One region of the Brevibacillus sp. JB24b genome, then DNA from elsewhere that is predicted to be linked to it. Evidence: a T-box and tRNA genes for the amino acid it is inferred to sense, from the RefSeq annotation. Region 1 holds a T-box; the other regions hold tRNA genes.

Region 1 (10,878 bases):
AGCGAGAGCCGTCATAGACGAAACCGGATTACCTCCAAGTGTAGAAGCAGAAGGGCGGTTATAATGTGTAGCAATTTCGTCAGTTGTAGCAAAAGCGGCAATTGGCACGCCATTACCTAATGCTTTTGCCATAGTCATGATATCTGGAACAATGCCGTAATGATCAATAGCAAACATTTTCCCTGTACGTCCAAACCCAGTCTGAATCTCATCTGCGATCAATAGGACATGATGCTGCTCTAATAGCTTCTTTGCCTCTTTGAAGTAAGAGAGTGGTGCAGGAACAATACCACCATTGCCTTGCATTGGTTCTACTATCATGGCAGCGATGCGATCGCCTTTTTCCTCAAGTACTTTTCGCAGGGCTGATAGGGAGCGTTCTACTGCTTCTTGTTCATTCAAGTCAGGGTTGTAAGGACGTGGAATGAAACTGACCCCTTCTTCTAAATAGTTGTCAGAACGCCACATTGGAATGCCTGTTACGCTCATGGTCAAGAAGGTTCGACCATGTAAACCATATTCAAACGCGATAAATTCCTTTTTACCAGTAGCAAGACGAGCAAGCGTCAAGGCAGCTTCATTTGCTTCCGAACCACTATTTACAAAGAAGGTTCGTTTCAAATTTCCAGGCAGTACATCAGCCATTTTTTCAGCCAATTGCACATTTGGTTCTGTTAAATAGATTGTGCAAGTATGTTGCAGCGTTTCCAATTGCTTGATCGTTGCCGCTGTAATCGCTCGATTGCAATGCCCGCATGCTACTACGGATACGCCAGAGAAAAAGTCTGTATACGCTTTACCGGTGCTGTCATACAAATATTGCATATCACCTCGCACAAGCTGTGGAGGGTTTTTATAGAAATGAGCTGTGCACGGATAAAAATATTCTTTGCGCTTATCTAAAATGCCAGTTGGCCCTAAGTAAGAAGTCATATCTACCTTGCTCCTCTTAAAAAATAGTTTAGTCAAAGGATAATGTGCCCAGAGTATACCCTGCATGGACAGGAACTGCCTTCTCATAAAGCTCTATAGAACGTTCAGGCTCTTGCAGGGCTTCCTGATACATACGGATAATGGTTCGTAATTGCTCAGTCGTATAGGTAGCTCCCTCAATACGGAAGTGGCTAACACCAACAGCCAGCAAGTCTTTTACTAATGGTAGGAGACAAAGCTCCTTCGCTGTGGTCAAATGATTTCGTCCAAATTGATCGCAATACACAGGATTTTCGCCTTTATCCGTTAATAAAACTAGATATTTGTTATCCACATACTTGTTATCTTCTTCGGCGATGGGTTCCATCACACGGGTATTTGCATACAGGTCGTGCTCCAGGTACATCACAACAGGAGAGCCATGTACTAATACTTCAGTAGGTAATGGAGAATGCTGAATGAACTCAACTAGATTTTTCTGCTTCAGCTCCACGGATGCGAAAGCGCGTGTCATCCCGAATTGTTGATAGAGCTCAATTGCTTTGTGGTTATACAAGTTTAGTGATAAATCTCCAATCATTGGCAGTCCATATTGCTTAAATTTGTACATAGCTCCAATATTCGTAGCTATCAGCCCGTCTATTTCTACGTCCAATGTAGATAAGAAATGATTGTATTGATCAAATTGCAACCCAAACATCATGCGTGGCATCCCCAAGTAAATCCTGCTGTCTCCTTTCATGGCTACAAGGTGTTTTATCTGTTCCTTGGTAAATGGCAGATCAGGTAAGAATACATCGCCGGCTAAATAGATGTGTTCCACTCCCTCTGCGATCGCCAGTTCAGCTTGCTCCTGATTATTAACTCGTACACATAGCTCACCTTTTGTTTTAGCGCTAGAAGTGTGCTGATGTTCTTGGAAAGTGTTTTGTAAGTCTTCTATACGTTGTTTACGTATATCGCGTTCTTCTGTTGGTGTACTAAAGACTTTACCTGTACTATAAAATTTACCCGTACCCTCGTAACGTCGATTAATATAGTCAAGTCCAGGCTTACCAAAGGCATATCCTGTACTAAAGTCGCGTTTACGATTTTCCAATAAGGCTTGTCGATCTTTACAACGATCAAACCCGATAGGATCTTGCATATAACGGTCAATTGCATCACCGTAGCTATTGATCAGCGTAACTAGGAATTCTTTGTCACGCATACGACCTTCAATTTTAAATGAGGTAATTCCAGACTCAATTAACTCTGGAATATGCTCGTACATGTACATATCCTTAGCTGCTAGAGGATATTCGGTTGGGAAGACATACCCGTCCTTCTTCACGCGATAGTCCCAACGGCAAGGTTTCATACACCGTCCACGGTTACTGCTGTTACCAAATAACATCGAGCTATATAAGCAGTTCGCACCGTGTACCGTGCACATGTCACCATGAACAAAGTATTCAAACTCCATCTTAGTCAAGGCTTGTAGCTGTTTTGCTGTTTGTAGATCCATTTCACGAGATGCAACTACACGTGTTACACCCAATGTTTGTAAGGCTTCAATCATTTCTAAATTGTGCACGTTCATCATGACAGAGGAGTGAAGAGGTACTGTTAGTTTTTGCTCTTGAATCAATGGGAAAATCGCCATGTCCTGAACAATGAGAGCATCTGGACGAATGCTATCTAAAAAGCGTAGGTAGGTTTTCGCTTCTTCCACATCGGCTTCGTCAAATAAATTATTTACCGTAATATAAACTCGCTTGCCTTTTTCATGAGCGATTTGGATGGCTTGCTCCAATTCCTCATGTGTCAGGTTATAGTCTTTACGCATCATCCGCATATTAAGAACGGGCCCACCGCAATATATCGCATCGCAATTGGTCTCTACGATAGTTGTAAAAATCTCAAATGTTCCAGCAGGTGCTAATAATTCAATTTCTTTTTCATTAAAATATCGAGCCATAGGTAAGACCTCCACAATCATTTAAAATGAATCCTACAAGGATATTTATTGCAAGCAACAAACCTAAAAAGATCGAATCATTGCGTTTCCACTTCAACGTTTCATACGGAGTTCGAGGTGCGCCTAGTACATAGCCACGAGCTTCCATGGAATATACCAGATCTTCCGCTCGGCGAAATGCGCTTACGGTTACTGGAACTAACAGTGACAACAGCATTTTGCCTTTTTCACGCCAGGGTAAGTCAGCCAAATCGGCACCACGTGAAGCTTGGGCTTTCGTGATTTTCTGCGTTTCTTCAAAAATAGTTGGAATGAAACGTAGGGAAATGCTGATCATTAGCCCTAGTTTTTCAGGTGCGATGCCAGTAAAACGGAATGGCTGTAAAATTCCTTCTACCCCTTTTGCTAGCGATAAAGGCTTGGTTGTAAAGGTTAACAAAGAGGTGAATGAGAGTAATAGGATCATGCGCCAAGCTGTTAAACAGGCAAGGCGTACTCCTTCTGAATAAAAAGTAAATGGGCCAATGGATAGCAAGGAGTGCCCTTCATTTATAAAGAAAAGCTGAAACAGAAATAAGAATAGAATAAGAAAACGTAATGGTTTAACGGCTTTCACGAAGAAAGAAAAAGGGATTCGACTACTCGCCATGATGCCCGTAGCAACTAAAAAGACAACAACGCATGCAAGTAAGGAATGGGTCAACATAATTAAAAGAACAAACAGGAACATCCCAAGTAATTTGGAACGCGGGTCTAAGTGATGCAACCAGCTATTTGTGTCAATGTAGCGTCCAAACATCACTTTGTTTAACATGGGTGATCACCTGCCTGCTGTTTCTCGGATTCGTTCAGATGTATTTTCAGTTCTCCGAGATATCTGGCCCAGCCCTGTACAGATTGATCTGTAGGAAGAGGGAGAGTGGGAAATCTCCGACGAAAAGCCTGTTGGAATCGAAGCTGAGCGGGGACAGTAATCCCGAGTGTAGCCCAAATATCTCTTTGCTCACTCAGCTCATGTACTCCACCTTGAAAGGCAACCTTACCTTTCTGCATAATGACCACCTGATCGCAGTAAGGCAGGACTTCCTCCAACCGATGAGTTACCATGAGAACTGTCTTTTGTTCCTGTTTACACAAATGATGTAAAAGCTGTAGAAGCTCGTGCCGGCTTTTACAATCCAAGGTAGCGGTTGGTTCATCTAACACGAGGATGTCTGGGTCCATAGCGAGTATTGAAGCGATTGCTACTTTGCGCATTTGACCACCACTTAATTGAAAAGGGTTCTTATCTAAAAGGTCTGCATCTAATTTCACTTGTTGTAGAGCTTTGATGGCTAATTCTTTCGCTTGCGCGGGTGAAGCACCATAGTTTTTCGGACCAAACGCAATCTCATGCTCCACCGTATCAGCAAACATTTGATGCTCTGGAAATTGAAAAATAAGTCCAACCCGCTTTCGAAGCTGGCGAATCCCCTTTTTTGAATGGTGAGGTGTGATGACATGATCGAGAACATGAACTTGACCCTTTGTGGGTAATAAAATGCCATTCATATGCTGTAATAAGGTTGATTTTCCACAGCCGCTTGGCCCGATAATGGCTGTAAACGAGCCTGTAGTAAACCCTACATTGATATTGTCTAAAGCAGTTTCTTGAAACAAATGGCCAAATTGATACGAGTAGGTTACTTCTTGAAAGTGAATCGCCATAAGTCCTCCATCAAATCTTGTTCGTCTGAATGAACAGGTATTTCTGGATGTAAATCATGAACCATCTGACTAACTGCCAATGTAAAAGGCAGATGAAGATGGCAAGCAGCAACCCAATCTGGACGGGAAAACAGTTCAGATGGAGTAGTATCAGCCAGTAATTTACCTTCAGATAGAGCTATCACTCGATCAGCCGCTAAGATTTCTTCTGAATCATGGGTAATGGACAAGCTTGTGTAAGCGCCTTCCAAATGTAACCCATCAATTAGTTTTCCTATCTCGTTTTTCGCTGTTTCATCAAGCATGGAGGTTGCCTCGTCAAAAATGATGATACTTGGCTGCATGGCGAGTACGGAGGCGATTGCCACTCGTTGTTTTTGTCCCCCAGACAGTTCATCAGGATGTTTATGTAAAAAATTCGTAATATGTAATTTTGCAGCATAGTGGATCAATCTATCATGCATGACAGATCGTTCCAAACACATATTTTCAAGACCAAACAGGATATCATCAGCAACGGTTGTTCCAACAAATTGATTTTCAGGATTTTGAAAAACCATGCCAATCTGCTTGCGGATAATCGGCAAGCTGACATCAGACAGCACTTGACCTGCCACGCAAATTTCTCCTTGTGTATGTCGAAGCAGACCATTCAACAATTTAACTAGAGTGGATTTTCCGCACCCATTGTGACCTACGATGGCGATGCGTTCCCCTTGATTAATCTCAAAAGAAATATCCGTGAGAAGAGGGGGCTGATTTGGAAATTGAAAAGAGACCGAATCAAGCTGAATCAATGGTCGCTGAGACATCGCCTTCACCTGCTTTCTAAGTACTTGGGCTTAGTCGACTGGAACGAAAGGTTGAAATAAAGTCATCTTGGATAGAGAACGTACAAGATAACGTACCGCAATGCCAATAAAGATTCCGGTAAGAATTCCTGTTATCAGCAAGGCTGGTAGATAGTAAAAAATTTTGCTTGTCTGAAAAATAAGTACAGCTGCAGTTAATTGCCCAATGTTATGTGCTACGCCACCTAGAATACTAATCCCGATTAAACTAAAGGATTTTCCGGTTAGCTTCATTAGTCCGAACATAACGATGAAACTAAACAAAGCGCCAAAAAAACTAAATAAAAAACTGGAGAACGTACCTAAAATCATGGCTGTTAGCAGGGTTTTTAAGATGACAAGGGTAAAGGCGTCCTTACCAGATAAAAAATATAGGCAGGCTAGTACCATGATGTTGGCTAGTCCAAGCTTGGCCCCAGGCAATTGCAAGTTAATGGGAAGAGTTGATTCGATTAATCCAAGTACCACAGATACGGCAGCAAAGATGGCGATAATCACTACTTTTTTTAATACCTGTGATTGCGTTTCCAGCTGTGAAGAATTATTGGGCAAGGCCATCTACGTCAGCTCCTTCGTCTGAAACGATTTCCACCAATACGCGATGAGGCAAGCAAACGATGGTTTGACTAGGATCGGTGATAAACCCAAAGGATAGACAAACCTTATCGTCGCAATCAGCTTCAACCATTTCTATGCCATAGTCATGTACCTTGAGGATATTTTGGCCATGCTCGGTATCAACCTTGATTGTTTGTTCTTCTTTGGTAAGTTCAATGGTCTTGTATAATTGGTTATTAACGGTAATTTTTGCTACTTTATGGACATTGTGCAAATTTTCACTTGTATCTGCACTATAGTAACGAGGCACAAGAAAAGCCAGAGCCACGACGAGCACAATGCCAATTAAAATAAAATCTGCTCGTTTCATGTTTTTTTCTCCTGTTATCATTTTTTCTGATTTACAAATAATGCAATGTCAATACGTATTATACACGATCTAAAATATGGAGGTGTGACGCTCTTCCTTTCCAAAATATTTTTCTAGTGGTATAATGCGCCACGTTCACTTTTGTCCGAAAGTCTATGCCTACAAGGGTGGTTTTTTGGATAAGAGCGGGTAAAACTCCCGTTGTGACCTTATTTTTGGCCTGAGACGGGAAAAAAACAGCGGAGGACTGGCAACATGAAACACAAATTTTCGCTTCTGTTTTTTTTGCTATTGAGTCTCATATTAAATGGCTGTGTCTCCAAAACTCATGAAGAAAGTGTGAAAACGGCGATCCAACCACAGTCTGAAAGCTTCTTTATCTATGACACGATTGTGACCGTACGTGTATATGATGACCGAATGACAGACAAGCATTTTAAAGAGCTGGAAGCACGTATGAAAGAAATTGAATCCCATTTAAGTCGTACCTTGCAAGGCAGTGAGGTCTATCGAATCAATGAACAAGCGGGCAAGCAAGCGGTGCCTGTATCTCGAGAAACGTATGAAGTAATCAAAAAATCGATACAATTTGCAGAGTTATCAGAAGGTCAGTTTGACCCTGCGATCGGTCCATTAGTGAGCTTATGGAATATTGGGCACGATAATGCTAAGGTACCTTCCGAAGAAAAACTTACAGAAGCCTTACAGGTGATTGATTACCATCAAATTGTCTTAGATGATGCTAAAAGAACGGTGTTTTTGAAGCAGCCAAACATGGCGATTGATTTAGGTGGGATAGGCAAAGGATATGCTGCTGACCAAATTGCTGTCTATTTAACAGAAAAAGGCTTTACTAGTGCCATTATTGATTTAGGTGGAAATATATTGGCACTAGGTAAGAAACCGAATGGAAATGACTGGATTATTGGTATTCAAGATCCAGATCGTAACCGTGGTAATCAATTAGGAAAGCTGAAAGTTACAAATAAGACAGTAGTTACATCAGGTATTTATGAGCGCTATTTTGAGGAAAATGGTAAGCTTTATCATCATATATTAAATCCAGCTACAGGATATCCTGTGGAAAATAATTTGTTTAGTGTAAGCATCATTACGAATGAATCGGCTGATGCGGATGCACTGTCTACAACCGGATTCGCATTAGGGCTTGAAAAAGGCATGCCTTTTATGGAAAGCCTGCCAAATGTAGAGGCGATCTTTATCACAAAAGACAAAAATGTTTATATTACCAGTGGCTTGAAAGGTAATTGGGAATTGACCAATGAACAATATAAGATGGCTAACTAAACAAAGCCTGAGACTGTCCTGAGTAACAAAAATAAAATAAATGCAGTTTGCTAGCACCCTTTTTACCCGATAAAACCGTCAGATGAACGTAGCGTTCGTTTGATGGTTTTTCCAATGGTTTAAAAGTATATCGCCAAGGCTTGGGCATATACTGATTGTATAAACGGGTGGGGGTGAACCACGTGCAAACAGTATCCGTATTCCTACAAACAACAAATCAACATTACATTGAGCGGTTCTGCCATATTCTCCAAAGCATGCAGGAGAAGATAGACACATCCCCTGTTCGCATCGAATGCCGAGTAGAGGAGCATGAATGTCATACGCAATTTCGCTTTGTTAGTTGGTCACGGGAAGAGTATACCTGTGAGACTTTGGAATATATGGCTTCCTTTGTTGCTTTACTGGTTACTGAATGGACTGTGCAGGTTATGGAAGTAGAGTTGTTGCGCACCTTTTTAAAGCGAAAAGAACGAGGGGCGCTTATTCATAAGTTTGACGAAATCTATCCTTATATTCAATTTGTGTTTCATGAGTTAGATGAAGTGCGTGAAAATATGAATCGTTCAACACGCAAAGCGGCAATTTACGAACAGGTTTTTCAATATCTGGAGGATGAACCGCACCTATATTTGGAAGGTTTTGTGAAATTCCGCTTGAAAAACTACCGTATCTTGTTGGACAAGGCCTTTGAAATGGGGTTACAGCAATATCAACAGGACAAGGAATATCAAGAGTTTGTCGAATTACTGCGCTTCTTTGTATCGAAACAGGAGCATCGTTATCCACTTGTTCATGTCGTGTTGCGAGAGACGCAAGAATTTATCATGTACGATCAAGACGATGCCAAAATAGACCTGAGTCAATTAGACACCATTTTGGGATTTAGACCGGATCGACAAGAGGATTATATTATGAGTGCATTAATTGCGCTTGCACCGGAAAAGATTGTTATTCATGGGGTGGAAGATAGTAACGTCTTGATGCAGACTATGCGAGCTGTATTTGGAGATCGTGTATTAGCGTGTGTGAGTTGTGCTCATTGTTTAACGACTCCTGGAAATCTTGACTTCCAATTCTCCAGTCACTATAATACATAAGTAATAAGAGTCAAATACAGTGAGAAGGACAAGAATCTTGTTTTAGCGTTATAGAGAGGAGAGCCCTGGCTGAAAGCTCACCACGCAGCGAACAATGATTTACCACCTTCGAGTAGCGACTGGGAACGGCGTTTTGCCTAGTATCGGTCAGCCGGTGTGAAACCGTTATCGTTTACGTAGAGGGATTTATCCTAAGCAACAGCGGATAAGTCTGAACTAGGGTGGTACCACGAGAAAATAGCGCTCGTCCCTTTTGGGATTGAGCGTTTTTTTATTTTTCACAGGCCCAAGTTTACTTGGGTGATGATACACATAGGGAAGGGAAGTTATGAAAATGGCGCAAGTAAAAGTAACTCTGCCAGACGGCTCTATTCGTGAATACGAAGCGGGCGTAACAATTGAAGATATCGCAGGTTCCATTAGCACCAGCTTGAAGAAAAAAGCGGTAGCAGGAAAAGTAAATGGAAAAGTTGTAGATGTAACCACACCTATTCATGAAGATACAAACGTGGAAATAGTAACGCTAGATACAAAAGACGGCTTGGAAGTATACCGTCACAGTACAGCTCATTTGCTAGCTCAGGCAGTGAAACGCGTATTTGGAAACGATGTTAAATTGGGCATTGGTCCTGTTATTGAAGACGGTTTTTACTACGACATGGATATTCCTGTTAGCTTAACACCTGAAGATCTAATCAAATTGGAAGCTGAAATGAACAAGATCATCAAGGAAAACCTGAAGATCGAGCGTAAAGAAGTAAGTCGTGAAGAAGCATTACGCATCTTTGGTGAATTAAACGACCATTTGAAGCTAGAATTAATTCGTGACTTACCAGAGGGTTCCATCATCACGATGTACCATCAGGGCGAATTCTTTGACCTATGCCGTGGACCTCATTTGCCTTCCACTGGAGTAATTAAAGCATTCAAATTGATGAGTGTGGCAGGTGCTTACTGGCGTGGTAACTCTGATAACCAAGTATTACAACGCGTATATGGCACAGCGTTCCCGAAAAAAGCAGATATGGATGAACACTTGCACTTCTTAGAAGAAGCGAAAAAACGTGACCATCGTAAATTGGGAAAAGAACTAAGCTTGTACATGTTCTCTGAAGAAGCGCCAGGTATGCCTTTCTATCTACCAAACGGTATGACGATCCGCAACGAACTGGAGCAATTCTCTCGTCGTTTGCAAGACTTAGCTCTATACGAGGAAGTTCGTACACCATTCATGATGAACCAACGTCTGTGGGAGCAATCCGGTCACTGGGATCACTACCATGAGAATATGTATTTCTCTGAAGTAGACAATACAACTTTTGCTCTTAAACCGATGAACTGTCCAGGGCACATGCTGATTTATAAAAACGAGATGCATTCTTATCGCGATCTACCAATTCGCTATTCCGAATTTGGACAGGTGCATCGTCATGAGTTCTCTGGAGCATTAAATGGTATGTTACGTGTTCGTACGTTCTGTCAGGATGATGCACACGTCTTCGTGCGTCCTGATCAAATTGAGGCAGAAATCAAAGGTATGATCCAACTTATTGATAAAATCTACAGCGTATTTGGCTTTAAATACAGTGTAGAGCTATCTACTCGTCCAGAGGATTCCATGGGTTCTGATGAACTGTGGGATATCGCAGAAAGCTCTTTGAAAAACGTATTAGATGAGCTAGGAATGGAATATGAAATCAATGAAGGCGATGGAGCATTCTATGGTCCTAAAATTGACTTCCAAATTACAGATGCTCTGAAGCGTAGTCACCAATGCGGAACGATTCAGCTAGACTTCCAATTACCTGAAAAGTTCGATCTAAGCTACATTGGTCAAGATAATGAGAAGCATCGTCCGGTTGTCTTGCACCGTGCTATGTATGGTTCACTTGATCGCTTTATCGGTATCCTGGTAGAGCACTATGGTGGAGCGTTCCCAACTTGGCTAGCACCAATGCAAGCTCGTTTGATGACGATTAATGAAGTGCATGTTCCTTATGCAGAGGAAGTACGCAAGCAATTGCTACAAGCAGGTATTCGTGTCGAATTAGATTCTCGTAACGAAAAAATTGGTTACAAAATTCGCGAAGC
Region 2 (10,878 bases), 530 kb from region 1:
ATACATGGGATTGGGCGTTTCAAATCATCCATCCCCAAATGCTTCATCAAAATGTTCAAAAGTAAGCTTACTAGTTACAAAACAAAGGAGTGAGGAAAAACTAGCCTCACTCCTTTTGTTACATAACATGTAGAAACGGGAAATCTTCTCCTAATGTTCAGCTGTTTTTATTGCAATAGAATCAGGTTATTTTTGGAATAATAGTTCGAATTCTAGTGTTTTAAAAATTTTTAAAAAATGTAAGAGGGGTCTCCCTGATTTTTCGTTATATATAAATGAACAGACAAAAAGGTAAGAGCTGCGCAGCCCCTTTTTGGAATGGGAGGATAGTAAATGCAGGAAGATGAGGAGATTATTGAGCAAATCTTACAGGGCAACAAAGAAATATATGCTCAGATTATTCACAAGTATAAGGGTAAGGTGGCTTCTATTCTCACGAAAATGTTAGGTCATTCATCGAATATGCAAGATATTGTTCAAGAGATTTTTATTAAAGCATACTACCATTTGCCAGAATATCAATCACAGCAAAAATTTTCGGCATGGCTATATCGTATCTCCATTAATCGTGGACTAGACGAGGTACGCAAGCGAAAAAGAACACCGTCCGTTATTGACCTAACCTTTGAAATAATGGATAGTTACACACCCGAAAAAGCCTATCTGGACAAGGAGCAGAAAGAGTTTTTACAGCAACTTTTATTACGTGTTGACGATGAGTATCGAATCATTATTGAGATGCACTATATTCAAGATTTAAGCTACAAAGAAATAAGTGAAAAATTATGCGTATCGATGAGTACAGTAAGAATGCGTCTTTCTTATGCGAGAAAAAAGGTAAAGGATGAATTTATTCGGATGAACAAAAGGGGGGAGTTTATTTATGAAGTGCCTGAGCCAACAACAGCTGATAGCATACATGCACGATAAACTTCCTACAACGAAGAGAGAGCATCTAGAAAAACATCTGGATCATTGTAGTGATTGCCAAAAACAGCTAGAGCAATTTGTTGATGAATTGGTTAGCTTTGGTGATGACAGATGGACAGACGACTCGTTTTCAGAAACGTTTGAACAAGACATCATAAATAAAATCCACCCTTATCCTGTAAGTGTATTAAAGCAATCAGTCGCACATAAGTTGTCCCAAAAAATGAATTGGAAAAAAAGGAGTATAGACATAATGAAAAAAATGACGATAACAGTAGCTGGATTGGCATTGGTTGTATCTTTAGGAACGCTTGTTTCTCCTACTTTTGCTACCTATGTAAACGGATTATATACTGGTCAAACAGATGTTGGTATAAATGTTATTTCGATGAAAAATAGCTTATTTTCTGACTACAAGAAAGCTGATGAAGGTCTTATACATGCTATACAAAAAGGATATTCAAAACATCTGGATTTGTCTGTTACAGATCAAGGGCTTACTTTTGAAGTAAAAGAGGTTTTAGCCGATCCATTGCGGATTACCATGATTCTTGGAGTGAAGGATAGTAAAGGAAACCGTTTAGATGTAAGTGAGTTGTTTGATGAAGAGGAAATTAGCTTAAAGGATAAAAAGGGAAATGTATTGAAGCCGAATCAGGATCTTGCTAATAATCCTCTTTATGAAAAGGAGTCAGATTTTTGGGCTCATCGTATAAATGGTGATTATATCGTGCTAGAGCGAACACTGTTCGATTTTTATAGAAAAGAAAAAGCTTTACCAGATGAAATGAACGTTGAACTTAATGTGAAGAAACTAGGTGGAACGAATGGGAATTGGAAAATACAGGTTCCAATTGAGATGAAAAAGGCCAAAGAGGCGACAAAAACGAAAAAGATTAATCAGGAATATACTAGTCCTCAGGGATTAAAGATTAGTTTAAAAGAGGTCGTATTTGCTCCAAGTGGTACTCAGCTTATTATGGAGACAACCGCCAAGGGGGCAGATAAGGAGTTTACCTATGAGCTTGTTGATGAACAAGGAAAGAATATGGCTGCATGGGAAAGTCCTAGCTTCAGAGGAGCCCCTCCTATTGATGCGCCTCTTTCTGATAAGAATGGAAGTAGTAATAAAAATGTAATAGATTCACTCACAGAGCGTATTAGATTAGCAGAGGGGTCAGAGAGATGGTTCCATACCTTTACTCCAACTTCAGAGAAAATGACCTTTAAGCTTACCTCTTTCATTCTACGTGAGGCAGCCAATTTCGAAGCAAAATTGAATATAGAGAAGCTACAAAAAGAACCTATAAAAGTTGAGGGGCAAGGGAATCTATTCCGTTTTACAAAGTTTAATCAAAACGAAAAAGCAGCGAAGGGAGGAAGCAGTATTGACTTTGAAGCTGTTTTCCCAAAAGATTTTATAATAGTGAGTGGATGGAAAATCAAGGATGAAACTGGGAATAAAATAAATGCGGTTTTCCCCTCTGGAAAGACAATAATCACTCCAGAAGGAAACGTACAATTACAAGGAAAGCTGATATTTGATAATGGTGGTAAGCTTCCGAAAGAGCTTACAGTTACCTATGATAAAGTGTTAAAACAAAACCATAACGTACAGTGGGAAGTACCTATTCATCTAGAGAAATAATAATTAGCTATACAATGAAAGGTACGAAAATATATGTCAAGCTATCCGATTCGGATGGCTTTTTTTCTTGAAGAAGCAATACTTCAGCGAGTGGGATAACACTTTTTCTGAGTACCCACTTTACTACTCTAGGCATATTATATAGGCAAAAGTAACAAAAACAAGAAGCAGGTGGCCAAAATGTACGAAGGTATAAGAGAGAACCCTTTTTATCCTGTAGGTGATCTTGAAAATGTGCCATGCCCATATCTTCATCAGCACTTCTATTATCCATACCCAAGTGATTTTCCATATTCTTCTCCTATCACCTTTGTTTTAGTTCACGGTGCTTGGGGTGACTGTAGCTATTGGTATAATACAGCGGAGGAACTATGTAAGATGGGTAACATAGTTTATACTCCAAATTTACCAGGACATGGGAGAGATACGAATAAATCGGTAACTCACGACGATTATGTGAGGTCCGTCATTGATTTCATAGAGGAAAGAAATTTACGTAATTTTGTTCTTGTCGGGCATAGCTTCGGGGGAACAGTGATCTCTAAAGTGGCAGAACAGATTCCCAAGCGAATCAGACGACTGGTGTTTATGGATGCGTTCGTTGTACGTAACGGCTATAGTGTTGCGGACGAAATACCACCGGAAGGAAAGGCCCTTTGGGAGGAGCTTGCCAGAGAATCACCTGACAATACGATCATGCTACCTTTCCAAAACTGGCGGGAAACGTTTATGAATACAGCTGATCTTGAACTGGCTTCGGAGATTTATCAGACTGTTACTCCAGAACCAGCAGGGCCACTATTTCAGAAGCTGGATCTTTCCGTATTCTATAGTCTTTCTATTCCTAAAAGCTACTATTACCTCACGGAGGATACGGCGCTTCCACAAGGAGAGCGGTACGGATGGCATCCACACATGTCCAGTCGGCTTGGATTGTTTCGGTTAATAAAATCAAAAGGGGATCATATGACCTCTTTTTATGTCCTACCGTCTATGATTGCCAAAAATCTGGTTAGAGCAGGCAGAGATTAATAAGAATATGTCAATCAACAATGGGAACGATATATGTTTGCCATAAATTACGCCGTAAGATAACGTAAGTAAATACCTTGCATTTACCAGAGAATATTCCTGTTCATTTCATTCTGAATATCAAGGTACATCGACTAGACGTTGAGAAGGATAATGACGATAAAGGTAGACCTGTAAAAAATATGGGGTAATTGAGGTAACATCTACTTATCATAACGACATAGACTGGAGTCTCGATATACTTGGCCCAAGTGAGTGATTTGATCCATTTTCTGTAGAACGCTCATTTGGGCGTTCTTTTTTCTTATACACCTTCTCCTCTTTACCAACGCCCCATTTAATGCCATAATGTCGCCATACAGTGTCAATAACAGACAGGAGTGAATGTAGATAATGAAACGCATTACTTTTCAAACCCCAGCTGAGCTTGCTGATTATGGACGTGAGCATGAGGTAGCGATCACTGTGGAATTTCGGGATGAAAATGGGAAGCAACGTCAAGTGATTTTATCTGATGAGCGTTTAGCTGAAATTGGGGAGTATTTAGCGAAAACAAATGCTATGGCTTATTTTAAAGAGGAAAAAATCTTTTATGAAGTAATTGCTGAGTGGCTTCGAGCCTAATAAGACCAACACGTCGAGTCCTATTGCAAGGTAATTCAACAATACACCGGATTAACGAATAGAATACTTATACTATCTGTTAAACCATAATAGAAGAAAAATGTCATAAAACCCATGATTCCTTACATATAAAGGTTTCATGGGTATTTTTGATATAATTTTCTTTTAGGTAATTCAGTAGTATGTCGAATAAAAATGGCATTCTACAAACACAGCTACATACATATTTCCTTACATAGTTGATAAGCTGACCTACTTACAGTTCTAGCATCGCAATATCACCGGTGTATTTCTGTCGGCTCAAAGTCCTGCTGAACATGAAACCAAATGTTTAGGTCATTGATTGTACTAGCTAACTCAGCAATTTCAGAATTAAGCTCACACGAGCGTTCAAAATTATCTTCCTGATACAGCTCAGCTTGTTTTTGGTTAATAACAGCTTCAAGAGCGATGACACGATCTGGTATTCTGGAACGAATCTCTTCCCATTTTATCAAGATATCGGCTCGCTCAAAAGGATCGTATTCTTCCCATTCCAGATAGAGAAAGGGAAGGGGAATACCTAGCCGCTCCTCACGTTTAAATTCATAACGTACCACGTATCTGACTCCCTTCAGCAAAGCATGCTATAATTATCGTATACGAAAAAGAGCAAAGAATATAGAGCCATGCTACATAAAACTGCAAAAATAGAAAAGCTGATGTATGCAAGATACAGTCATATGAAAGGAATATGATATGAATCAAAAGCCTAGAGTCTTAATTGATGCAGATGCCTGTCCAAAAAAGGCTCTCCAGATAGCAGTAGAGCTATGTCAAAAAAACGGCTATGAGCTGATCACCTTCGCTAGCTATAACCATCAATTTCAGCATGATAATCATGTGGTTGTTGATGCAGGCTCGCAAGCAGTGGATATTCGTTTAACGAATGAAGCGAAAGCAGGAGATATTGTGGTGACCCAGGATATTGGTTTGGGAGCTATGGTAATGGGAAAGGGTGCAAAATCCCTGACGCCACATGGTAAAGTTTTTACTTCAGATAGCATTGCTTTTGATTTAGAAGTACGTAATGAAAAGGCGCGATTCCGGCGGGGTGGTGGACGGACAAAAGGACCACATGCTAGAACTCCAATAGACGACCAACATTTTCAGGATGCACTGATGTACCTTATGCAAGAGGGAGGGGAATAGTGATGGAAAACGATAGAATGCAAGACCCCTCGCCCTTTTATAGCAGGTTTTCACTTATGTTAGCAGTTGTTTTGTTTGTTGCTTTCTTTTGGATAACCTATATTGTTATTGGGCTTGGTTCTAATGTAATGGATGAATGGGGCATCATGATGAGTAAAGAAGTACGAAATCCCCACTTAACCATTATTATGCATGCTATCACTCAATTGGGAGATGTGTACATTTTAGTGATTGTTGTTGTCTTGTTTGTTACTGGCTGGTGGAAAAAACATCGAGTAGAATCCTTGTTTTTTTTAGGCACGCTTGCTCTTGGTTTTTTAGGTAAAGAAATTTTTAAAAGAACGATTATGCGTGAGCGACCTATTGATGTAAATTTGATCGATCTGCCTTCCTCATGGTCCTTTCCCAGTGGACATACTACCTTTAGTACTTTATTTTTTGGAATGGGAGCCTATCTATTATGGAAGCATCAACGTGGGAGTACAAACACATGGATTTGGCCGATGATAGGTATTGCAATTCCTTTGTTGGTTGGATGTAGCCGAATTTATTTAGGGGTTCATTTTTTCAGTGATGTTGTCGCAGCTTGGTTATATTCAGCTGGATGTATTCTTGTATCAGCCTATTTGTATGAAAGAAGACAGATACGAGGTGTAAGCAATCAATAAAAAGAGTAGCAAAACAGACTCTATTGACATATTAATGGGAAATATGGTACGGTAAAGATGAATTGTTATATTTATCTGACTATTTCTCAGTAGCTTAATGGTGGAGCACCCGGCTGTTAACCGGTAGGCTGGCGGTTCAAGTCCATCCTGAGGACCATGCTCCTGTAGCTCAGTCGGTAGAGCGTTTCCATGGTAAGGAAGAGGTCGCAGGTTCGATTCCTGTCGGGAGCACTCCTTTTTTCGTTAACTATATTGATGAGGCGTGACCTAGCGGGGGAGCGTCTCTTTTTATTGAGGAAAATTTTCTTTTTAACAGTTTCAACTTTGCTTTTTTCTGGAAAAAAACAAAAACTGTGTTACAATGATATGCATAAACACTTATATTGACATCGGTATGCATCAGTATGCAAAAGAGTTGCTGTTTTGGGGACTACACGACAGTAGTGTAATCAGTTCTTCAAATAACTTTTTACATGGTGAAACCTTTTACCTGCTTGATCGTATACCTTACTTGTCAGTTGAAAAGAGAGGGGAATTTATACTATTATGAAACGAAACAAGCTGTTGATGGTCTTAATGGCATTAGCTCTAATGTTTACGACCGTTGGAATAAACGCTCATGAAGTAGACGCAAAACGCGGTGGTGGATACAAATCTGGTTCGAAGTCATTCCAACCTACACAAAGTACCACTACTCCCAAATCTAATGCAAAGCAAGATCAAAACGTAAATAGCAAAACGAACACTACTACCCCAGCGGCAAGTACTGCTAGCAAAAGCGGCGGTTTCATGAAAGGGTTGTTGTTTGGTGGATTGGCAGGTATGTTGTTTGGTGGTCTCCTAGGTCACCTAGGCGGTTTTGGAGCGTTTGCTGCCGCATTATTGAATATCCTGATTTTAGTGGGGATTATCTTGTTGGTGGTTCGTCTCTTCCAAATGGTACGAAATAATAAAAATAATAATAAATATAAGGAACAGGAAAACAGATGGAAACAATAAGACTATTAGAACAAGATCTTATTAATGCAATCTGTCTTTACATTGCTGAAAAAAGAGAGATCGAACCTTTTCAAGTAAATGTTGAACTGATGTGGGATGAGGAATATGGTTATTCTGCAGAAGTGAATGCGAACGGACGTGAACAGGTGCTGATTGAGGCCAACATGCTAGAGGCCCTGCGCAAGTATTTACGTGACCAAATGGAATTAGATCCATTTTCTGCTCGAATTCAGCTAGATATTGATGATGAAGAGGGCATGATTGCTCTTGTTTCTTATAATTCATAACTAAAAGCCACGTAGAGCTTATACACTCTACGTGGCTTTTTGCATGTTTAACTAGTTGTTAGTACTCTGTTACGACTTTTTGGCCTCACTAGTATCATTCATAAATAATCTCCAGAAGTATAGGAAGCCTGGAGTAAGAATAGCAAATCCTACGATATAGACAACAAACATAGCTCGAAAGTTATCTGGATGTGTGAAGCCTGATTCAATCGTAACATGTGGATAAACCAAATACGGAAGATGAGCCACGCCATAGGCATAGCTAGCTAACAAGTACTGGATGACGGCAGCAATGGTAGCCAGGCGTGGTAAGCTAAGCCAGCCTTTTCGTTTAGACGTACCAAATAGTGATGCATAGGAGAGTAGGAAAAAACCAGCAGAAGCAGTGAGCCAGCCAATTTGAGAACGTAGATTGGTATATATCCAATTAGCTTCGGTAGACATGGTGATCACAACAGAAATAGCCAGTACAATTGAGATGGGACCTACAATCCGAGCATCTCTGCGATAAATTTGAAATGCTTCTCGCTCACAAAGAACATTAGAAAAATCGGCTAGTAATAACGAAGAAAGAAAAAGAGTACTAGTTATCGCCAGTCCAATATACATATATTCATGTGGACTTGAAAACAGCCTGAGTAGTTGAAGCTGTTCATAGCCATTTTCAAGCGTTATAAAACCGCCCTGCGTGATTGGTAACACACTGATTAATAGAGCAGGAATTAAGATGCCAGTAATACCTGAGACTATCGACATCATTTTACGATAATCCTCTACTACATGAGAGAAGACTAGGAAGGCACTTCGCAGCAACAGCAATAGCAAAATTAAACTACCAGGTATAATCAATACAGTACCTAATGTATAGGTAGCCCCTGGGAAGAAGGTAACAAGTGCTATGACGATAAGTACAATAAAGACATTCGTTACTTCCCAGGATGGAGAGAGGTACCGATTAGCGATTTGAGTTGCTTTCGTCTGCTCACGATCACGATAAATCATGGACCAAAAGCCTGCGCCGAAGTCAATGGAAGCAGCGACTGAATAAATAAATACGAAGCCCCACAGCATTGTAACGGCAATAATGGTTTCACTCATGCTTCTCCCTCCAAACTGATGGGATGTCGACGGAAATAATAGCGGAAGACTAGGATTGTTGCGATAGACATGAACAGATAGATTCCTAAGAATAACAGAAATAGCGTACCTAAGCCCTGTGATTGCGTAGTAGCATCTGCTGTCTTCATAACACGATATAAAATCCAGGGTTGACGGCCCGTGCATGCGAAGATCCAGCCAGCCTCGATACCTAGCATGGATAAAGGACCACTTAGGACAAAAATCCACATTACCCACCGAGGATAATGAGAATGTTTGAGCCATTTTTTCCAAGCAAAACCGATAAAACCAACAAAAATGAGTGCACCACCAACCAAGACCATAAAATTAAAGAGAGTGTGGACAAAGAGTGGTGGCCATTCATCCCTCGGAAAATCATTTAGCCCAACTACCACCTCATTTGGTGTGTTTCCGGCTAGCACACTTAGCATCCAAGGAATTTCGACCCCATATTTTACTTGCTGTGTTGCCTCATCTGTAACACCACCAAGAACAAGAGGAGCATGGGACTGAGTCTCAAATAAGCCCTCTGCTGCGGCTAATTTTTCTGGTTGATATTGATGTAAATGTTGAGCTGAATCATGCCCATTAATCCCTGTTAATAAGGAAAATGTACCGCCTACCACCAGACCCATTAATAAGGCTTTTTGATGAAACGCATATTCACGCGAGGACTTGTTAACTCGTAGCATTTTGTAGGCAGCGATGGATGCAATTACAAATGCACCCGTCATATAGGCGGAAACAACTACATGCCCGGCTGTGACAAAAAAGCTGGGGTTAAAAAATGCCTTCCAAGGATCTACGTCAACCACTTCTCCATTAACCAAATGAAAGCCGGTCGGGGTTCCCTCAAAGGCGTGAACATTAGTAATGAGCACAGCAGAAGCAGTCGCCCCAATCAATACAAGTAGTACACTTAGGATACGCATTTTGGGAGATAGTCGATGTGCTGCATATACATAAATAGATAAAAATAAGGCTTCTAAAAAAAAGGCAAAGATTTCAATTTGGAATGGGAGGGAGATAACTTTGCCGACCACTTCCATAAAGCCGGGCCATAGTAAGGATAATTGAACACCTGAGATGGTTCCAGAGGGAATAGCGATTCCAAGTAAAATGGCCTGTCCCTTGGTCCAACGCTTTGCCATTAGTGAATAGTCGGTGTCCTTCGTGCGTTGATACAACAGCTCTGCGATTAAAATCATTAGCGGTAAGCCAACGCCAAGCGAAGCAAAAATAATATGAAAACCCATAGTCATTCCAAAGGTGCTTCTGGCGATCAGAATTTGATCCATATCCCATCAACCTTTCTCCGTAACAAGTTCCTCCTTACCTTTGCATATTTTTCCTGTTATTATGCATGAAAGCTGGAAAAAGACCCCATTTACTAGGGATAGTGGATTGAATACTAAGGAAAAACATGCAAGAATATTTTTACACAAATCGTAATTTTGCGGTCATGGCGGGATTGGAAGACGTGCTAGACTCAGGTTCACCCGTGCAACAAACGTCTGTCCGACGCAAGCCTATGCGGTGTCAGACCGTAGAGAACCGGAATATTATCGGATAAATTATGGTAATCTAGCGGAGGGATTTATTAGCGTCTATTTACGAGAAATCTATACCTTCGCAACTGTAGGTGTAAAATAAATCGGCGACCGAATATCGATGTTCGATTTATCAATCGCACAAAAAAAAGAAGGAGCAGTATTCGCTCCTTCTTTAGATATATTTGGGTACCAAAATAATCTCAAGGTACAGTTATGAATTTGGAGGTACCAGTATTATTGTAGAGTTACTAGCTTTTATGCGACCCAACATTTGTCTTTTGCTAGAGAGCCGTGCTTCAGGTTCACGACTCCCATTGGTAGGTCTCTCTTAGCTCATACTCATCGAAATTTAGAGTTCAACAAGTTCTCTAACCGCTTTGATACCAGAATGAAGGTCTCGGTTCAATGCCTTCGCCTCAAGCTAAACCCCAATACCGTTGCTGACTTATTTGTGATTTACAAATCAGGCTCCTGTTTTTCAAGCTCTTGAAGCATCCCTCTTAATTGTTCTACCACTGGAGCCGGCGCTTTCTTTGGTGAACCTGAATCAAACGGGGGCATAGGATCGTATTCCAAAATCAGCTGAACCGCTTTGCTCATATCTTCCCCCGATTCCCATGCTACTAATTGGAGTGCCATGTCGATGCCGGAGGAGACACCGGCTGCTGTAACAATTTTGCCTTGGCGGACCACTCTCTCATCAGTTGGGATGGCACCAAGAGAATGGAGTAGGTCGAAGGAGCTCCAATGACTAGTTGCCTTCATTCCATGTAACAAACCTGCGGCACTCAATATTAGAGAACCGGTACACACCGATGTGGTCCACT
Region 3 (10,878 bases), 2.2 Mb from region 1:
AATCCTCTTCCTACTCATGCATTTGAAAATCGAGAACCCTTGCGAGCACGCCTGGAGCGACGCGTCACACAGCTTCATTACGCACGCAAAGGGATCATTACACCTGAAATGGAATTTGCAGCAATACGTGAGGGAATGGACCCTGAGATTGTACGACAAGAAATTGCCAGTGGACGTGCAATCCTACCAGCTAATATAAATCACCCTGAGCTAGAGCCTATGCTTATTGGAAAGCATTTTTTGGTAAAAATAAATGCTAACATTGGAAATTCTGCTGTTCTCTCCTCCATAGAAGACGAAGTTGAAAAAATGGTCTGGGCTATCCGCTGGGGCGCAGATACCATTATGGATCTTTCGACAGGTAAAAATATCCACACTACCCGGGAATGGATTCTACGTAATGCCCCTGTTCCAGTCGGTACTGTACCATTATATCAGGCTTTGGAAAAAGCCGGAGGACAACCCGAGAATTTATCTTGGGAATTGTATCGGGATACGTTAATCGAACAAGCAGAACAGGGTGTTGACTACTTCACGGTACATGCTGGACTCTTGCTTCGTTACATCCCTCTTACCATGGATCGAGTAACAGGTATCGTATCGCGCGGAGGTTCTATCATGGCCTCGTGGTGTCTTACCTATCATCAGGAAAATTTCTTGTATACACATTTCCGTGAGATTTGTGAGATTGCAAGTGCTTACGATATCTCACTCTCTTTAGGTGATGGTCTACGACCGGGCTCCATTGCGGATGCCAATGATGCTGCCCAAATGGCGGAATTAGAAACCTTAGGTGAACTAACTAGAATAGCTTGGGAATACGACGTTCAGGTCATGATTGAAGGGCCAGGACATGTTCCGATGCACAAGATTAAAGAAAACGTAGATATTCAACAGGATATTTGTCAGGAGGCTCCTTTCTATACCTTGGGGCCACTTACTACCGATATTGCACCTGGGTACGATCACATCACATCTGCCATTGGCGCAGCCATGATTGGCTGGTTTGGTACTGCGATGCTATGCTATGTAACACCAAAAGAACATTTGGGACTGCCTAATAAGCATGATGTAAAAGAAGGGGTTATCGCCTATAAAATCGCAGCACATGCAGCTGATCTAGCGAAAGGTCATCCACTTGCTCAAGCATGGGATGATGCGATGTCAAAAGCCCGCTTTGAATTTCGTTGGCACGATCAATTTCATTTATCATTAGATCCCGATCGAGCACGCGACTATCATGATGAAGCTCTTCCCGCAGAACCAGCTAAAACAGCACATTTTTGCTCGATGTGTGGTCCAAAATTTTGCAGTATGAAAATTAGTCATGAAATAAAGGAAATGGTTGATAATAAAAATTTGACGGATAAAAATATACCAAATCTTGAAGAATCTCTGATTAAAACAGGGCTCTCTCAGAAGGCAGAGGAATTTAAACGCTTTGGCTCCAAAATTTATACCTGATCTCTCTAATCACTGTAATACGTAGCATGCAGTAAGCTACCTAGGCCTTACTCGCTTGCTAGAATAACCACCTTCTTATAGGTGTACAGAAAAAAGGTTGCTGGATAACCCAGCAACCTTTTATATAGAGATATTTATTTTACTACCACGTGAATCGGACGACCAAGCGCCAATTCTGCAGCTTCCAATGTTACTTCGCCCAAAGTTGGGTGAGCATGGATAGTTAGTTCGATATCTTCTAATGTAGCACCCATCTCAATAGCCAAAGCTACTTCAGATACGATGTTAGAAGCATCTTCCCCAACAAATTGAGCACCTAGAACTACTCCTGTTTCTTTGTCAGCAATGATTTTTGCAAATCCTTCGCCAGCATTAACAGATAGAGCGCGTCCGTTAGCAGCATAAGGGAAACGACCCACAACTACATCTAGACCTTGTTCTTTTGCTTCTTTTTCAGAGATACCCACGCTGGACATTTCTGGATCGGAGAATACAACAGAAGGAATGCACTTGTAATCCACTTCAGCCGCATGTCCTGCAATTGCTTCAGCTGCCACTTTACCTTCATAAGAAGCTTTGTGAGCTAGCGCAAGACCTGGAACAATGTCACCAATCGCATAGATGCTTGGCACACTTGTACGACCTTGTTTATCAACTTCGATCAATCCTCGTTCGTTCATTTTCACGCCGATCGCTTCAAGACCGATATCATTTGTGTTAGGCTTACGACCAACAGTAACTAGTACGTAATCAGCTTCAAAGGACATTTCTTCTCCTTTTACTTCTGCTTTTACGACTACACCGTTTTCTGATTCTTCCACGCCTTTTGCAAGAGCTTTGGTATGAATTTTCACGTTGTGTTTTTTCAAACGACGCTCAACTAGACGAGTCATGTCTTGTTCAAATCCAGGTAGAATATGATCAGCACCCTCAAGGATTGTAAGTTCTGTACCAAATTTAGCAAGAACCGTACCTAGCTCGACACCGATGTATCCACCACCGATAACTACCATGCGTTTTGGAATTTCGCTAAGACTTAATACCTCAGTAGAGGACAATACTCGCTTGCTCCATTTAAACGCTGGAAGTTCGAACGGACGAGAACCAGTTGCGATAATCGCATTGTTGAACTTAAATTTATGAGATTCATTTTCGTTATAAACGCTAACTTCATTCTCTGACAAGAAGAACGCTTCTCCAGAAACTAGACGTACTTTGTTTCCTTTGAACAAAGAAGCAACCCCGCCAGTTAATTGTTTCACGATGCCGCTTTTCCATTCTTGTACTTTAGCATAGTCAACTTTTACATTCTCCATGGTAATACCCATGCTAGCACCATGCTGTGCATTTTCATAAACGTGAGAAGCGTGGATAAGAGCTTTTGATGGGATACAACCCACGTTTAAGCATACGCCACCTACGTTACCACGTTCTACTACAACTACGCTTTTCCCCATTTGAGCTGCGCGGATTGCTGCGACATAACCACCAGGACCTGCCCCGATGACTACTACGTCAATTTCTTCTACGAATTCTCCTACTACCATGATGTTATCCCTCCATAACCAATAGTGTTGGGTTCTCCAGAAGCTTTTTGATATAGTTCATGAAACGTTGCGCTGGATCTCCATCGATTAGACGGTGGTCAAAGCTTAGAGACAACGCTAAGACTGGTGCAACAACAATCTCACCGTTTTTCACTACTGGTTTCTCTTCAATGCGACCTACACCTAAAATAGCAACTTCAGGATGGTTGATCACTGGAGTGAAGAACATTCCACCAGCAGAACCGATGTTTGTGATGCTGAAAGTAGAACCTTTCATTTCATCGGCAGTTGCTTTACGGTCACGAGCTTTACCAGCTAATTCGTTAATCTCAGCAGAGATTTCGAAGATGGATTTATGATCTGCGCCTTTAACTACAGGTACGAGCAAGCCGTCCTCTGTAGATGTTGCAATACCAATGTTGTAGTACTTCTTGAAGATGATTTCTTGTGTTTCATCATCCATAGAAGTGTTAAGGATTGGGAATTTTTTCAGACCAGCCACTACTGCTTTAACAATAAATGGAAGGTAAGTCAATTTAATTCCTTGTTCCATAGCTAGTGGTTTACCTTCTTTACGTAGGTTAACCAAACCAGTAACGTCTACTTCGTCAAACAAAGTAACGTGTGGAGCTGTATATTTAGATTTAACCATTGCTTTAGAAATAGCTTTACGGATACCTTTCAAAGGTACACGCTCTTCTAATTCGAAAGCTTGTGGAGCATAGTGTTGTGTAGGTGTAGCCGTTGCTGCTTGGGAAGCAGTTGGTGCTGCTACCTGTGGTGCTGCTGTTCCTTGAGCAGGTGCAGGTGCCCCACCAGCAAGATATGCATCTACATCAGCTTTGGTAATTCGGCCTACTTTACCACCTGTACCTGGTACAAACGCCAAGTCAATATCCTTTTCACGAGCGTATTTACGCACGGAAGGAGTAGCAAGTACATGCTTGCGATCGATTGGTGCCCCACCTTGAGCAACCGGTGCGGCTGGTGTTGCCGCCGCCGGTGCTTCAGTAGCTTTAGGAGCTTCTTGAGCTGGCGCTGCATGACTTTCGCCACCATGACCATGATCTTGACCTTCAGGCAATGCACCTTCTACTTCAATGACACAAAGAGTGTCACCTAGCATAGAAACAGTACCTTCGCTAACTGTAATCTCAACTACTTTACCTGCAACAGGAGATGGTAGTTCTACCATAGATTTATCGTTTTGTACTTCTAGGATAACTTGATCCTCTTCAATTGTATCTCCTACAGCAATATGCCATTTTGCAATTTCGCCTTCGTGGATACCTTCACCGGTTTCTGGCAGTTTAAATTCAAATCGTGCCACTATAATTCCCTCCTATCGATTTCGAGAAAGAAGGCGGAAAGCTTACTTTCCGCCATTGATTATACGAATCTTAGAACTCCAATACACGGTTCACGCCGTCAATAACACCTTTTACATCAGGTAGCCAAGCATCTTCTGCTTGTGCAAACGGGAACACGGAATCTGGAGGTGCGATACGAAGAACAGGCGCTTCTAGATGTAAGATAGCTTTTTCGTTGATTTGCGCGATGATTTCAGCAGCGACACCGGCAGTGCGTTGTGCTTCTTGCACAACGATTGCACGATTTGTTTTTTGTACGGAAGCAAGGATTGTTTCCATATCTAATGGAGAAAGGGTGCGCAAATCGATAACTTCAACGCTTTTACCTTGTTTTTCTAATTCTTCCGCAGCTTTCATGCTTGTTTGAACCATTGCACCGTAAGTGATGATCGTTACATCTGTACCCTCACGAACGATGTTTGCTTTACCCAATGGAATTGTATATTCGCCTTCTGGTACTTCTTGACGGAAGGAACGATATAGTTTCATATGCTCAAGGAAGATTACCGGATCGTTATCGCGAATCGCGGAGATCAATAGACCTTTTGCATCGTAAGGATTAGATGGGATTACTACTTTCACACCTGGTGTTTGAAGGAAGATACCTTCTAGTGAGTCAGAATGCAACTCAGGGGTTTTTACGCCGCCACCAAATGGAGAGCGGAATACGATTGGGCTAGTGAATTTTCCACCAGAACGGTAACGCATACGAGCAGCTTGAGTTACGATCGCATCAATTGTTTCAAAAACGAAACCAAAGAATTGAATCTCAACAACTGGACGGAATCCGTTGACACCAAGACCTACTGCCAATCCACCAAATCCAGATTCAGCTAGAGGTGTATCAAATACGCGATCTTCGCCAAACTCTTTTTGCAGATTTTCTGTTGCACGGAATACACCGCCATTATTACCCACGTCTTCCCCAAATACAAGAACTTGAGGGTCGCGTGCCAATTCAATACGCATCGCATCTGTAATGGCTTGAATCATTGTCAAATTTGCCATGGCTTACTTCGACTCCTTTGCCAGATATTCTGCTTTTTGTTCTTCTAGGTGTGGAGGCAAAGTCTCGAACATCACATCAATAAGCTCAGAAACTTTCATTTTTGCTGTTTCGTCAGCTTTCTTGATTTGCTCAGCAACATGGGCTTTTGCCTCTTCGATTACTGCCTCTTCATCCTGCTCGCTCCATAGTCCTTTTGCTTCTAGGAACTTACGGAAACGAATTAATGGATCTTTTTGTTCCCATTCGGATTGCTCTTCCCCAGTACGGTAACGAGTTGGATCATCACCAGACATGGAGTGAGGACCGAAACGGTATGTAAGAGCTTCGATCAATGTAGCTCCTCCACCGTTAATACCGCGCTCTCTTGCAACTTGTGTTGCTTTTACAACTGCAAGAACGTCCATACCATCAATACGAGCACTAGAAATACCAGCTGCTACAGATTTGACAGCGATGTTTTCGGATTTTGTTTGCTTAGCAAACGGCAAGGAGATTGCATAACCATTGTTTTGGTTAAAGAAGATAACTGGCAGGTTGTATACACCAGCATAGTTCATTGCTTCATAGAAATCACCTTGAGAAGTAGCGCCGTCACCGAAGTAGTTGATTGCTACTTTCTTTTCTCCACGAAGCTTAAAGCCCATTGCTACACCAGTAGCTTGTGTACATTGTGCTGCAATGATAATTTGTGGCATCAATACGTTTACGCCCTCAGGGTAACGTCCACCTTCGATATGACCACGGGACCACAAGAATACTTGGTACATAGGAACACCATGCCATACCATTTGTGGAAGGTCACGGTAGCTTGGTAGGATAAAGTCTTCTTTGCTCAAAGCAAATTCAGAACCAACCATGGTAGCTTCTTGTCCAGACACTGGAGCTACGAAGCCAAGACGACCTTGACGTTGCAAACTGATTGCACGTTGATCCCAAACGCGAGTGAAAACCATGCGACGCATAATCTCACGAAGCTCTTCATCAGAAAGCTTAGGCATCATTTCAGGATTAACAACAGTTCCATCCGGAGCCAGAATTTGCAACGGCTCATTGTGACCGATATGTTCTACAGCAGTAGATACAGTCATTTAGCTCACCTCATTAACGGAGTTTTGTTTGGAGTAAAATTACATTCTTACTGAAGATACAAAAAGCCCTGTATATGCGAACCATATAAAAGTTATTTTAACTGTTATATTTCAGTTCATGACTCTGTTTTTTGTGTTATAATATAGTCATTACAGGGGTTTACTTGTTCCTGTTATTATCAATGATAAGTTCTGTATCATTTTTTTGCAAGTCCTTAATTACAATTTGTAAAATCAATAGAATAATTGTCGGGAGGTTTCCATTCGATGTCAGACATCCTAAAACGAACCATCATCAAAGAAGAACTTACCAGCAAGTACCTAGATGCACCACGTCAAGTAAAAGTGTATTTACCTCCGGGCTTCAACGACATGCTCTCCTACCCGGTCATCTATTGTCAGGATGGAAATGAGTTCTTTACGATGGGTCGAATCGCTACAATCGCTAATCGCCTTATTCTTGAAGAAGGCATGGAGCCTATGATTATTGTCGGCGTCTCAAATGAGCGAAGCAAACGCACCAGTGAATACTCACATGTTGGGGAAAGAAACCCTGGGTACAAACGCTTCTTCGCAGAGGAGCTTGTCCCTTATATTGAGGACAAATATCCAATCCGCCAAGACCCTGATAGCCGTATTCTAGCCGGTGACTCTCTTGGTGGTACTGTTTCGTTCCATTTGGCCCTTGATTACCCTCATCTATTCCACAAAATCATCTCTTTATCAGGTGCATTCTTTGATGCCTCTATTGATGAAGCAGAAAAAACAACTGACCTATCCTGGATGCACATGTGGATGATTGTGGGCTTGGAAGAGTTACAAGTAGAAACCAGCACAGGTATTTACGATTTCTTAGACTATAACCAACGAATGAAGTCTGTTTTAGATCGAAAGCAAGCACGTATCGCCTACATCGAAGATCACGGTGACCATGTTTGGGGCTTTTGGCAACGTGTTCTACCTGATGCATTAAAATATTTCTTCCCAATTTCAGGTCTATAAACTACTATAGGGGGTGTTCTAGCCCCCTTTTCCTATCTTGAGAAATACATGGCGATAGATCATCACGGCTTCCTATAAAATGTTTTTGGCTCTGATTCAGCTAAATGTTACCGCTTTCATTTTTATAGACCATTAATTTCACGGATCGTTTCATACCTGTAGGTTCGCCCATCAGACAAACGAATCTCATCATCAGTCGCTTCCGAAATTTCACCAGCTACTTGTTGACTGTCTACTAATACAATATTGACCAGCTTACTTACTTCCCGGTTCATTTGTTGCTGCACCTTCATAATATCTTGTTGTGAAATCACGTAAACCACCCCAGTTTCATATATTCCTCTCTTCTAGTATGACAAACAGAGCTTCCATTTAATCGCACGAAAAAGAACTACCAGTCACTATATTTTATTAAAATAGGACTCTCCTTTTACTTTACCGCAATACCCATAAAATAGGTTCTTCTTACATTCTACAAATGGACGAAATAGGAATAGAATACACAATTCCGACAAGACAATATTTAGTTTTTCTTCAATAAAAAAAGTGAAAATGTTTCTTTTTTACTTTTTTGGTAATTTCAGATTTCGGCTAGCGTACACAATTTCTCCCTACTATGTTTACTCCTGCCATACCATCCATCTCAATGAATAGGATAACATACGGACAATCAACATGTCATAAGATAATTTTGTCCGAAGCAAATTCATCTCGTAATAAAAATACGAATTCTAGCTAATACATAAAAAAGCACCGTGACTAACAGTCAAGGTGCTCTAGTAACAAGTATGGTGGGGAGAGACGGATTCGAACCGCCGAACCCGGAGGGAGCAGATTTACAGTCTGCCGTGTTTAGCCACTTCACTATCTCCCCATTAAAATGGTGCCGGCGATAGGACTTGAACCCACAACCCCCTGATTACAAGTCAGGTGCTCTACCAATTGAGCTACACCGGCATTTCAAATAGCAAATCATTATTTGCTTCACAACAAAATTGAGTATATCATGAACCTTTTTGATATTCAATACCTTTTTAAAAAAATTTTAAAATCGTATTTCCTCTTAAAATGGGACAGACTATGTACTGTGAAGGGGGGGCTTTTCTCCATGAATTATGATCCACATCGTCATGCAGAGCCGAGTGAATTGTTATTTGTAGATGAGCACGAACTGTCCTATCCTCCTCGTGAAGAAGATGCATTCACAGATGCTTATTTATCTTCGCTTGGATGGTACGATTGGCCTGGAGCATTTTATTAAGAATAGCTAGCATGGGTTGCCATGTACACTATTGGCAGCCCAATATCCATATCTGAGTCTGGTTTTTGTTCTTACCTTCCTTCATTGGAACATGCCACCGATTCATTCCATTCAAGATGTTCACGCAAAAGTGCGTAAGAGGTTTGCCACATAGAAGGTAATTTTGTTATGATGAACACATCCTAACAAGGTAAGGAGTCTTCGATGATGAAAGCAAAAATTACTCGCAATGCCGCAAAAAAAATCAATGAAATCATGGCTCAGGAAACAGATAAAGATTTAAAGCTTCGCGTATATATCACGCACAAACATGGTACTCACGCTCATTATGGTATGACTTTGGACAAACCTTCAGAGAAAGATACCGTTGTATCTACTGATAAAGACATTGATGTCCTTCTGCAAACTTCCGAGGATTTACTAGATGGAGTCGTAATAGATTATCTGTATGTTCCAGAGGAAGGCTTTGTAGTAACCAATCCAAGCAAGGGCAACACAGGAGATCACTAATTTCTTTTCCCCTGGTTGATTTGTTTGTATCTCAAACTCTACATATTATTTGCATTCAAAAGCAGCCACGAAGAACACTCTTCTTCGTGGTTGCTCTATTTTTTTAAACAGGAGGAAGGATCATGCAATTCACTCAGATTAATCAAACCTTGCAAACAACACTCCCCTTTGAGAATTTGACCATCTCTAGTGATCGTCAGAGTGGCTTTAAACCAATTGATTTGCTAGTTTCTGCAATTGCTGGCTGTAGCCAAATCGTCTTCACCCGCATCTTAGAAAAACAACGTATTTCGTACGATTCGCTAACCCTCCAAATTGATGCCGTGCAAAGTGAGGATGCTCCTAATCCTTTGACGAAGGTAAGCTTGGTTTATACCATTGCAGGTTCTGACCTTGTACAGGAGAAGCTGGAAAAGGCTTTGCGCTTAATACCTTCTAATTGCACCATTATCCAGTCACTCAATCCAAACATTGAAGTAGTAGAACAAGTGATCATTTCAAAAGTATAAGCATATACAACCAAAGCAAAAACCATGATTGCTTTACCTGAACTGATCGTACTCAAACAATCGTTCATTCTGGGAAGCTTTCATGATTTTTTAGTATTACCTTGCATTATTTTTCATTTCATATTTCTTGTATAGCATTTGCTTTTGCCTCTAGCCATGGTGTCACCTTAGCTTCCCCTTGAATATATAGTAGAAGTTGATGTACAGGACGAGACATTGTTACATAAAGTAGCTTGGCATCCATCACATTGTTCCTGTAATGTTCATTATCTACGTGTAGGACAATTACTACATCAAATTGCAACCCTTTCGTCAGATAAGCAGGAAGAACCGTTACTCCACCGGGAAATTCCTTATCTTTTACACCCAAATGATGTAGCTCAAGACCTTTTTCTTTTAATGCCTTGGCAATTTTTTTACTCTCATGTATGGTTTTGGTTACAATCGCCACCGTTTGATGACCAACATCTAGAAACTTTTCGACTCGTTTTTTAATATCCTCTAGCATGTTGCTTAGGCTTTTGGCCCGTAAGAATAGCGGTTCCTCACCATGACGCAACACTGGCTTGGCCTCTGTAATTTCCGGTAAGTGAGTGCCCTCTAGAACAACATTGGACCAATTCATAATTTCAATAGTCGAACGATAGCTCTGCTCTAATGTATAAAAGTCTGTTTTCTTTTTGAAGATATTTCGTAAAACTGGCTGCCAGCTATCTAATCCACGGTAGGCATGAATACCTTGAGCCAAATCCCCTACGATAGTCATTGACTCATTTTTTGTGTGTAAAGAAAGCACTAAAATCTCTACATAACTCAAATCCTGAGCTTCATCAATCACCGTATGATCAAAAGGTGCTTCCTTCCCGCTTCCTTCCAGCAGATGACGAAGATATAAAATAGGAGCAAGATCTTCTGCTTCTATACGTTCTTCCTCTATTAATGATTTTGAAGTCTCCACAACATCTTGCAGCACTTCATCCGGAATTTCTTCACTGGTAAGCTTGCGTATCAGCTCCCAATCTTGCAATAGTTGCGCATACACACTAAACACATCTATACTTGGCCACTTACCTAAATACAAAGCAAGTAATTCATCTATTTTTTTCTCAAAACGCAAT

The links. The T-box of region 1 lies ahead of thrS (threonine--tRNA ligase). A T-box ahead of a tRNA ligase gene usually reads a tRNA of that ligase, here a tRNA-Thr.
Region 2: it has a tRNA-Thr gene. The T-box ahead of thrS (threonine--tRNA ligase) is inferred to sense a tRNA for this amino acid. The anticodon was not compared.
Region 3: it has a tRNA-Thr gene. The T-box ahead of thrS (threonine--tRNA ligase) is inferred to sense a tRNA for this amino acid. The anticodon was not compared.

Annotation. Positions count from the first base shown of each region.
Region 1 covers NZ_JBNVQV010000001.1:1,198,053-1,208,930, forward strand. The annotation lists gene ACQV1I_RS05965 (aspartate aminotransferase family protein) at 1-933, opposite strand, end outside; gene ACQV1I_RS05970 (peptidase U32 family protein) at 962-2,893, opposite strand; gene ACQV1I_RS05975 (energy-coupling factor transporter transmembrane component T family protein) at 2,877-3,707, opposite strand; gene ACQV1I_RS05980 (ATP-binding cassette domain-containing protein) at 3,701-4,600, opposite strand; gene ACQV1I_RS05985 (ATP-binding cassette domain-containing protein) at 4,576-5,412, opposite strand; gene ACQV1I_RS05990 (Gx transporter family protein) at 5,443-6,009, opposite strand; gene ACQV1I_RS05995 (NusG domain II-containing protein) at 5,993-6,379, opposite strand; gene ACQV1I_RS06000 (FAD:protein FMN transferase) at 6,635-7,687, shown strand; gene ytxC (putative sporulation protein YtxC) at 7,870-8,787, shown strand; T-box leader at 8,798-9,042, shown strand; gene thrS (threonine--tRNA ligase) at 9,122-10,878, shown strand, end outside.
Region 2 covers NZ_JBNVQV010000001.1:1,731,802-1,742,679, forward strand. The annotation lists gene ACQV1I_RS08450 (LysR family transcriptional regulator) at 1-1, shown strand, start outside; gene ACQV1I_RS08455 (RNA polymerase sigma factor) at 334-930, shown strand; gene ACQV1I_RS08460 (DUF4179 domain-containing protein) at 884-2,578, shown strand; gene ACQV1I_RS08465 (alpha/beta fold hydrolase) at 2,759-3,610, shown strand; gene ACQV1I_RS08470 (hypothetical protein) at 4,004-4,234, shown strand; gene ACQV1I_RS08475 (hypothetical protein) at 4,513-4,833, opposite strand; gene ACQV1I_RS08480 (YaiI/YqxD family protein) at 4,973-5,425, shown strand; gene ACQV1I_RS08485 (phosphatase PAP2 family protein) at 5,482-6,093, shown strand; tRNA gene ACQV1I_RS08490 (tRNA-Asn) at 6,177-6,248, shown strand; tRNA gene ACQV1I_RS08495 (tRNA-Thr) at 6,252-6,324, shown strand; gene ACQV1I_RS08500 (hypothetical protein) at 6,640-7,092, shown strand; gene ACQV1I_RS08505 (YxcD family protein) at 7,080-7,379, shown strand; gene ACQV1I_RS08510 (cytochrome d ubiquinol oxidase subunit II) at 7,449-8,477, opposite strand; gene ACQV1I_RS08515 (cytochrome ubiquinol oxidase subunit I) at 8,474-9,796, opposite strand; gene ACQV1I_RS08520 (DJ-1/PfpI family protein) at 10,508-10,878, opposite strand, start outside.
Region 3 covers NZ_JBNVQV010000001.1:3,433,299-3,444,176, forward strand. The annotation lists gene thiC (phosphomethylpyrimidine synthase ThiC) at 1-1,464, shown strand, start outside; gene lpdA (dihydrolipoyl dehydrogenase) at 1,599-3,011, opposite strand; gene ACQV1I_RS15985 (dihydrolipoamide acetyltransferase family protein) at 3,016-4,341, opposite strand; gene ACQV1I_RS15990 (alpha-ketoacid dehydrogenase subunit beta) at 4,412-5,389, opposite strand; gene pdhA (pyruvate dehydrogenase (acetyl-transferring) E1 component subunit alpha) at 5,393-6,478, opposite strand; gene ACQV1I_RS16000 (alpha/beta hydrolase) at 6,746-7,480, shown strand; gene ACQV1I_RS16005 (hypothetical protein) at 7,603-7,794, opposite strand; tRNA gene ACQV1I_RS16010 (tRNA-Tyr) at 8,270-8,354, opposite strand; tRNA gene ACQV1I_RS16015 (tRNA-Thr) at 8,362-8,437, opposite strand; gene ACQV1I_RS16020 (hypothetical protein) at 8,589-8,741, shown strand; gene ACQV1I_RS16025 (HesB/IscA family protein) at 8,949-9,251, shown strand; gene ACQV1I_RS16030 (OsmC family protein) at 9,374-9,760, shown strand; gene ACQV1I_RS16035 (HelD family protein) at 9,879-10,878, opposite strand, start outside.